DNA from 2 places in the Xenorhabdus budapestensis genome. Region 1 is predicted to be linked to the other one. Evidence: predicted binding sites of a transcription regulator. Region 1 holds the regulator's gene; the other holds the start of a gene.
The links. The regulator Fur, encoded in region 1, represses iron uptake genes when iron is present. The targets are predictions, from matches to a motif close to ATAATAATGAGAACNACTATCAA.
Positions count from the first base shown of each region.

Region 2: a site for Fur is predicted at 2,402-2,424, ahead of exbB (tonB-system energizer ExbB). Genes of this name have one in related genera too.

Region 1 is NZ_CP072455.1:3,134,710-3,139,149, reverse strand. It holds gene HGO23_RS13615 (beta-N-acetylhexosaminidase) at 1-1,685, shown strand, start outside; gene fur (ferric iron uptake transcriptional regulator) at 1,801-2,250, opposite strand; gene fldA (flavodoxin FldA) at 2,457-2,990, opposite strand; gene ybfE (LexA regulated protein) at 3,165-3,455, opposite strand; gene HGO23_RS13595 (TetR/AcrR family transcriptional regulator) at 3,712-4,302, opposite strand; gene HGO23_RS13590 (efflux RND transporter permease subunit) at 4,350-4,440, opposite strand, start outside.
Region 2 is NZ_CP072455.1:819,268-823,707, forward strand. It holds gene HGO23_RS03565 (DedA family protein) at 91-762, opposite strand; gene metC (cystathionine beta-lyase) at 1,012-2,226, opposite strand; gene exbB (tonB-system energizer ExbB) at 2,617-3,648, shown strand; gene exbD (TonB system transport protein ExbD) at 3,655-4,080, shown strand; gene HGO23_RS03585 (cytidine deaminase family protein) at 4,174-4,440, opposite strand, start outside.

The DNA.
Region 1 (4,440 bases):
CAAAAGATGCCCCCAAATTTGAATATCGAGGTATGTTTCTTGATGTCGGACGGAATTTCCATAGTAAAGAAGCTGTCTTGCGTCTGCTCGATCAAATGGCGGCTTATAAACTGAATAAATTCCATTTCCATTTGAGTGATGATGAAGGCTGGCGTCTGGAAATTCCTGGTTTACCGGAATTAACAGAAATCGGCAGCAAACGTTGCCATGATTTAACTGAGACGCAATGTTTGTTACCACAATTAGGCTCAGGGCCAGCAAGTAATAATATGGGCAGTGGCTATTTTAGCCGTCAGGATTACATTGATATCTTGAAATATGCTAAGGCTCGTCAGATAGAGGTGATCCCGGAAATTGATATTCCGGCCCATTCCCGTGCAGCGGTAGTGTCTATGGAAGCCCGCTATAAAAAATTGGTGGCAGAAGGAAAGGTACAGGAAGCCAATGAGTACCGTTTGCTCGACCCGACGGATACCTCAAATACGACATCTGTACAGTTTTACGATCGCCATAGCTATTTGAACCCGTGCATGGATTCTTCCAAACGTTTTGTTGACAAAGTCATCAGTGAAATCGTTGCTATGCACAAAGAAGCCGGAACATCACTGAGAACATGGCATTTTGGCGGTGATGAAGCGAAAAATATTCGTTTGGGGTCGGGTTATCAGGACAAAGATGGTCCAATTGAACCGGGTAAAGGGATCATAAATAAAAAAATTGAGGACAAACCATGGGCAAAATCTCAGGTTTGTCAAAAAATGATTGCGAATGGCACCATCAAAGATGTTGATGAGCTGGCCAGTTATTTCGCGATTGAAGTTAGTAAGATTGTCAATGCTCATGGTATTGAGGCGATGCAGTCATGGCAGGATGGTCTGAAACATGCGAAATCGGTGAAAGACTTTGCTACTCAGTACGTTACGGTGAACTTTTGGGATACGCTGTATTGGGGAGGTTACGATTCCGTTAATGACTGGGCAAACAAGGGCTATCGTGTCGTTGTTTCCAGCCCTGATTATGTTTATCTGGATATGCCGTACGAAGTTAATCCGAAGGAGCGGGGCTATTATTGGGCGTCTCGTTTTAATGATGAAGCCAAAATCTTCAGTTTTGCACCAAATAATATGCCACAAAATGCCGAGACTTCGGTGGATATCAATGGCAACTATTTCAATACCACCAGTAATAAACGTTGGCCGGGGGCGTATGGCTTGTCAGGGCTATCATGGAGCGAAACGGTGCGTACTGATGAGCAAATGGAATATATGATTTATCCGCGTTTGCTGTCGCTGGCGGAACGTGCATGGCATCAGGCTGGATGGGAACAGAATTACCAGCAGGGCAGGGAATATAAAGGCGGAGTCACACGGTATGTTGAAATCGATAAACTCAATAATGATTGGCGTCGTTTTGCCAATTTAATGGGGCAACGTGAAATGGCAAAACTGGATAAGGCACATGTTGCATATCGATTACCAATACCGGGCGCAAGGATTGTGTCAGGGACATTGGAAGCGAACATTGCTTTGCCCGGGCTGGCAATTCAGTATTCGTTGAATGATGGAAAAACCTGGGAAATTTATGATGACAGACAAAGACCATATGTCGAAGGTAATGTGAAAGTCCGTTCTGTTAGCACTGATGGTAAGCGTTTCAGCCGAATTGAAGATGTATATCAAAAATAATCGCCTGTAAAAAAGCAACCTGCCGATTAGCTTTGGCTAATCGGCAGCAGCTTCTTTTGACAAGAGCCGATATCAAAAGTGAGCAGTATGTATCACTTCTTATCGTGCCTTCTTATCATGCTTTCTCATCATGTAACGTACTATCTTTACGGCAATCACCTGTAGTACAGTGACCATACAAATAGAGACTATGATTTGACAACTTGATTCCATGACGTGCAGCAATATCCTTCTGACGTTCTTCAATGGACTCATCGCTGAACTCGATCACTTTGCCGCAGTCGAGACAAATCAGATGGTCATGGTGATGTTGCTGAGTGAGTTCAAAAACCGATTTACCGCCTTCAAAATTGTGGCGAGTGACAATGCCGGCATCATCGAACTGGTTCAACACGCGATAGACAGTGGCGAGGCCAATCTCTTCACCGATATCAATCAGTTTTTTGTAGAGATCTTCCGCACTGACATGATGGCATTCTGGGACCTGTAGCACTTCCAGAATTTTCAGGCGAGGAAGTGTTACTTTAAGTCCAGCATTTTTTAATGCTTTATTGTTGTCGGTCATGCGGATTTAGTCCTGTAACTTGAGTTTAGTGAACTTGTGATACTTGGGGTATCGTGAGAGAATCATGATTCAGCTTCATGCTGTAGATTATAGGCATGGATACTGAAAATGAAAACCATGCCCACTTCGCTATCATGACACATATTTCAAGAATTATCCCGTGCAAAAGGCATTTGTTTCCTTACATACACAGAGGAGATCTTTTATTATGCGCCGAGGATTTCTGACAGGCTCATTTCAGCCTTAATCTGCTGTACCCAAGCATCAACACGCTCTTCGGTTAATTCTGGTTGGCGATCTTCATCAATAGCAAGGCCAATGAAGTGATTATCATCAGCCATACCTTTAGATACTTCAAAGTGATACCCTTCAGTTGGCCAGTGACCGACAATAATTGCACCACGAGGTTCAATAATATCGCGGATGGTGCCCATAGCGTCACAGAAGTATTCTGCATAATCTTCCTGATCACCACAACCGAACAGGGCAACTAACTTTCCTTCAAAATTGATCTCTTCCAGAGTCGGGAAGAAATCATCCCAGTCACATTGAGCTTCGCCGTAGTACCAGGTTGGAATGCCTAGCAGCAGGATATCGAAGGCGTCAAGATCTTCCTTGCTGCTTTTGGCAATATCGTGAACTTCCGCAACATCAGCACCGCCCAGTTTTTCTTGGATCATTTTGGCAATGTTCTCTGTGTTGCCAGTGTCGCTGCCGAAGAATATACCTATTATTGCCATAAAGTAGATTAACCTCTTGTTCTATTAGTGTATTAAATCCATACACGTCACGCTGAAATCAGCAGGAAAAATATCAGTTTTATTAAAATGAAAAACGTTATTTTGACCAAACATCAGTGACAAGTCTGTCAGATTTGTGTGGTGACACCGCTTCACTCTGTTGAATTAAAGCCGTTAATTGGCAAGGTGATTATCTGTTGCCAGTTGAGCCAGCAACATCTGTTCAATTAATTCACTGCGGCTGATATTGCGCTGTTTTGCCAGATGGTTGAGAGCACCAACAGCATCTTCATTGAGTTTTAGTTCCACCCGACGCAGTCCTTTGACTTTATCCCGGCGCAACTGGTTGCGTTTATTGATCCTAAGCTGTTCATCTCTGGACAGCGGATTTGTTTTAGGTCGCCCTGGCCTGCGTTCATCTGCGAACAAATCCAGTGTGGTGCGATCAGTTTGTTCTTTTGCCATAAATTCGATTGATAAAGGGCGTGTACCAATAATATAGCGGGCAATGATACCTTAGCTGGACGCGTGTCGCTACTGGTTGATGGGGGAGATTGTTGGTTGATAAGAGGGATTGTCGGGTTCAGTCATAATTCAGACCTAATAATGTAGGGAAAGTGGTGTATAGCAAGTACGGTATGAAAGAGAAATAAAACGGAGAAAAGTGAATAGTGTTGGTCTGATTAAGGCATTTGCCTTAATCAGAAAGCGTTTGTAAGGGTTATGGAATAAAGGCTTTTCGTATAATATAAGTAAAAGCTTCAAGGCTTCCTCGCCACTCAAAATCAGACCCCATGATTTGCTTTCCGATAGCGCCGTCAACGGCGATCATCAACCAGGAAGCAGTCTGTTCAGCATTAAGTTTTTTATCGATTTCCCCGTTCTCAATGCCTTTATTGAGTAATAGAGTTAAACGTTCCCGGACTTTTTTCTCATTCTCGATGAATATTTTATTAATAGCCGGATTCCGGCTGGCCTCAGCGATAATTTCAATACTGAGGCGTGCATAGCCGGGTTCGTTGTAGAGCTGTATCAGCTTTGCCAACAATTTTTCTATTGTGGCAATCATTGAATTTTCATCATGACAGGCCGCCAAAATTTCGTCATAGTCGTGGCTGTCTTCTTCTGCAATCGCTTTAATAATGGCATTCTTGGTTGGATAATAATGAAACAGGTTTCCGGGACTCATACCTGCTGCTTTGCAGATTTCTGCTGTTGATGTTGCATGAAATCCCTTCTCGATAAAACAGGAGATAGCCGCATCAATAATATGTTTACGTTTGGCTTGCTGTTTTTCGGTCTGTTTTTTCACCTTATATTCCTCCAAAGGCTAGATACAGAATCAAATTGATTCATCTATCAATGATAATTGAGATCGTCTTTTGTTACCGATGACAATTTTCTAAGATATGGAATGATATAGTTTTTAAAATCATCCATATAACTGTAA
Region 2 (4,440 bases), 2.1 Mb from region 1:
AGCGGACTCTAATGATTTAACTTTTGGATTGAGAAGTTAATAACCAGAGAAAAAAAAGGGTTTTGAAATAGCGGTGAATAACCAATATATTCATTTACGTTTTCTTGATGATGCTTTTTTGTGACGCCAATACATCAATAGAGATGCGGTAAGACCGCTGATCAACAGAATGACAGGCAAGATCATCAAAATATTCATGACCAAATCCTGATGTGCTTTGACAAAAGGGATTTGATTCAAGATATAGCCAAAACTCACGATTATGATGACCCATAAGAAGCCACTTAACCAATTAAAAAATTGAAAGCGTTTATTATTCAGTCCAGAAATACCTGCAAAAGTTGGCAGGAGAGTACGGACAAAGGCGAGAAAACGCCCGATGAGCAACGCCGCCAGGCCATGTTTGGTAAATAAAATATTGGCACGTTGGCGGTACTGTAGAGGAAGTTGAGCCAACCAGTTCTTGACGATCCGGGTATGGCCTAACCAACGTCCTTGCAAATAACCTAACCAACATCCGAGGCTTGCTGCAATAGTCAGTAAAATGATGGTTGGAAAGAACCCCATAACACCTTTAGCGATTAACGCACCAGCAAGAACCAGAAGAGTATCTCCGGGCAAAAATGCGGCGGGTAACAAACCGTTTTCTAACACCAGCGTGACGAAGATAACACCATAAATAATCCAGATGACATCGGGATTGGCGAGTTGGGTAAAATCATGCTGCCAAAGTGCATGCACGATCCCGCTTAACGTTTCCATTATTTATCCTGTAATTTCTGCACGATACCTTTACATAACCGTTTTTGAACAACAGCAAAAAGTATCAAATAAGTACATGTGTCCCAGTGTACCGCAAAATTGTGGTAGAGGAGTTGATTTGATCTGGCATGAAGAGAATCAATTGAAGATAAGGAGAGAAAACAGTGGCCATCTGTAGTGGAAAGATAGCCATTCAGGGGGACGATCGTTATGTATCAAGTTATTTATGCTAACGCCAAGTAATTTATGTTAACGCATAGCAATGCGGGTAAAAGCGGCATCCAAGTCAGCAATCAGATCCTGGAGATTTTCGAGTCCGATATGTACACGGATTAACGTTCTTTCTTTTTTGGGGAAATGGTAATGTTTGGGGAAATGATAGTGGCGTAAAGTCGCGAGTGATTCAGGTGAGATACCCAAAATTAACGATTCAAATCCTCCCCAAGAAAACGCCATTTTAAAATGTTGTAAATTATCAAAATAATCAGAAAATTGAGTGGAAGTCAGGTTAATATTCAGGAGGAAAGAGAACAGCCCGCTGGAGCCAGTGAAGTCACGTTGAAAGTAGTGATGTCCGGGACAAGAAGGTAGCGCGGGGTGATAAACCTCAGCGACTTCAGGCCGTTGGGATAGCCACTTAGCAATTTCAAGGCTGCTTTCTTCATGTTGTTTTAAGCGGACAGCCAGCGTATGTAATCCACGGGTTGCGAAATAAACCGTATCGGGGTCGGCAATTTGTCCCATCAAATAAGAATTTTCCCGCAATTGATCCCAACAGCGCTTATTGGCGACAGCCGTACCCAGCATGCCATCCGAATGGCCGATGATATATTTTGTGGCGGATTGAATAGAAATATCGACGCCAAAATCCAATGCTTTGAAGAGAATACCGGCAGCCCATGTATTATCGATCATAATGACAATTTCAGGATTAATCTGCCGGGCAGCCTGCACGATAGCAGGGACATCCTGAACCTCCATCGTGAGGGAGCCGGGGGATTCTAGAAAGATGACCTTTGTATTTGGTTGAATGAGTGTGGCAATCTCTTTTCCGATCATTGGGTCAAAGTAATCGGTGGAAATATTCAGCTTTTTGAGAACGTGATTACAAAACTCTTGCGTCGGCTCATAGGCTGTACCTGCTACTAAAATATGATCCCCTGTCTCTACAAATGACAGAATGCTGTTGGTAATAGCGGCTGTACCGGATGGATACAGTGCACACCCCACGCCACCTTCCAGTTCTGCCATTGCTTCCTGAAAAGCAAAATGCGTCAATGTGCCACGACGTCCATAGAATAGTTCACCGTTAGCACGATGTTTTATGGCATGCCTCAGATCTTCAACAGTTTCGAAAATGACGGATGAAGTTCGTTGGATAATGGGATTGACAGCATTAAGCGTGAATTTGTGCTTTCTTCCGATATCAACCAGTTTGGTCTCCAGTTTCTTTTCTTCTGCCATATGATTTCCCCCTCAATTAACGTTGATTACTCAAATAATCATTGCAAGTTAAAAGATCTGTCACGTTTTTTACAAAGGGATTCTTGCAACGTGACGAAAATTCAAGGTGATTGGTGATAGTGAAAAAAGATGGTTGTAGTGAAATCGCCCCTTTTCATTACCACTTTTTTATTAAATAGTAATGATAATTACTATCAAATCGCTCAATGTCTGATATCATTTGGAATGGACTTTTCCCTCACGTGATGAAAAGCATGAAATAGGGTTAAACGGAACCTTATCAGGTGGAAAAGCGAGCTATGGCTCAGGATATATTAGGATTAGCAAGATGAGTATACGCGATTCATTGCTAAGTAACAGAATCTATAAAAAAGAGAGTAAGGCTAACTGATGCGTAATTTGACAGCTTCTATTCTATTGGCCCTCGGGTTAACAGGTTCAGCTTGGGCTAATACCGTACCAGCTAATACCGTACCAACAACAGCGGCTGCTGCGCCAGAAAATCAGGCGGCCACTCAGGTAGCGGCTCCGGCAACATCGATATCTTCTGCGGCTCCGCAAGCAGGAGCGGCGAAAGCAGATACACAGCAAGTCGAAGCTCAGAAAATGGATGCGTCAGTGACAGCTGAACAGCAAACAGTAACTACCGAGGTCACTGAAATAACAGAAACAGGCGCAGCGGAATCAACGGCTGTGGAAGGATCTGAAAACTTGTCCAGTGGTTTTGCAACGGATCTTTCTGTTTGGGGTATGTATCAGAATGCGGATGTCGTGGTAAAAAGCGTCATGGTAGGTTTGGTGATTGCTTCTGTTATTACATGGGCACTTTTCTTCTCCAAAGGAAGCGAGTTATTAATGGCTCGTCGCCGTTTACGCAGAGAGCAACTGGCATTGGCTGACGCTGCTAATCTGGATGCAGCCGTGAAAATTGCCACTGATTTCGGTAAGAATAGTATCAGCCGCCTGTTATTGAACGAAGCACAGTCTGAACGCAACTTATCTGCTGAAAGCACTGACAAAGATGGAACCAAAGAGCGTATCTCATTCCGCATGGAGCGCGCTGTTGCGGCAATCAGCCGTTATATGGGGCGTGGAAACGGTTATCTGGCGACTATTGGTGCTATTTCACCGTTTGTCGGCCTGTTTGGTACTGTCTGGGGGATCATGAACAGCTTCATTGGTATCGCGCATTCACAAACCACTAACCTGGCGGTTGTTGCTCCGGGTATTGCAGAAGCACTCTTGGCGACAGCATTGGGTTTGGTAGCTGCAATTCCGGCGGTAGTTATCTATAACGTTTTTGCTCGTGTGATTTCATCATACCGTGGACAAGTAGGTGATATGGCGGCACAGGCAATGCTGTTGCTTGGTCGTGATCTTGATTTGGCTGACAGAAAAACTGAAAAAGCAGAAGCAAGGTAATCAATTATGGCAATACGTCTTAATGAGAATTTGGACGATAACGGTGAATTACACGAGATTAACGTCACTCCATTTATTGATGTGATGTTGGTACTGTTGATCATCTTCATGGTGGCAGCACCACTGGCAACAGTTGATATCAAAGTCGATTTACCGGCATCGTCAGCCAAACCACAACCCCGACCAGAGAAACCGGTCTTTCTGACGGTAAAAGCAAATCATCAGCTATATGTTGGTGATCAGCTGGTCGAGCGTGACACGCTGTCTTCGGTACTGGATCAAACAACCCAATCCAATAAAGAAACCACGATTTTCTTCCAGGCGGATAAAACCGTGGATTATGAAACATTAATGAGCGTGATGGATTCTCTGCGTAAGGCTGGCTATCTGAAAGTTGGTCTGGTCGGAATGGAAGCGGTAGAGGCTAAATAACGTTATCAGTGGTTAATTTATCTGAATAATAGAAACTGCCCGAATAATCAAATCGGACAGTTTCTATTGGACACAAAATAATAATAAAACACTCTACACGTTTTTCCAATCAAACGGCAGTAACTCACCAAGTGATAAAACCAACTCTTTGTTAACTTTCACTTCGGCATGGATATTTTCTCTATTGATCTGACTGATAAACTCCCGACATCGACCACAAGGAGGAATAATATCCCTATATTTATTAACCGCGATAACTTTCATTATCCGGTTTTCTCTATGTTTTATCATATCTGCAATGGCACCATGCTCTGCACAAAATCCCATTGAACAGGCGGTGTCAATATTAATACCGGTATA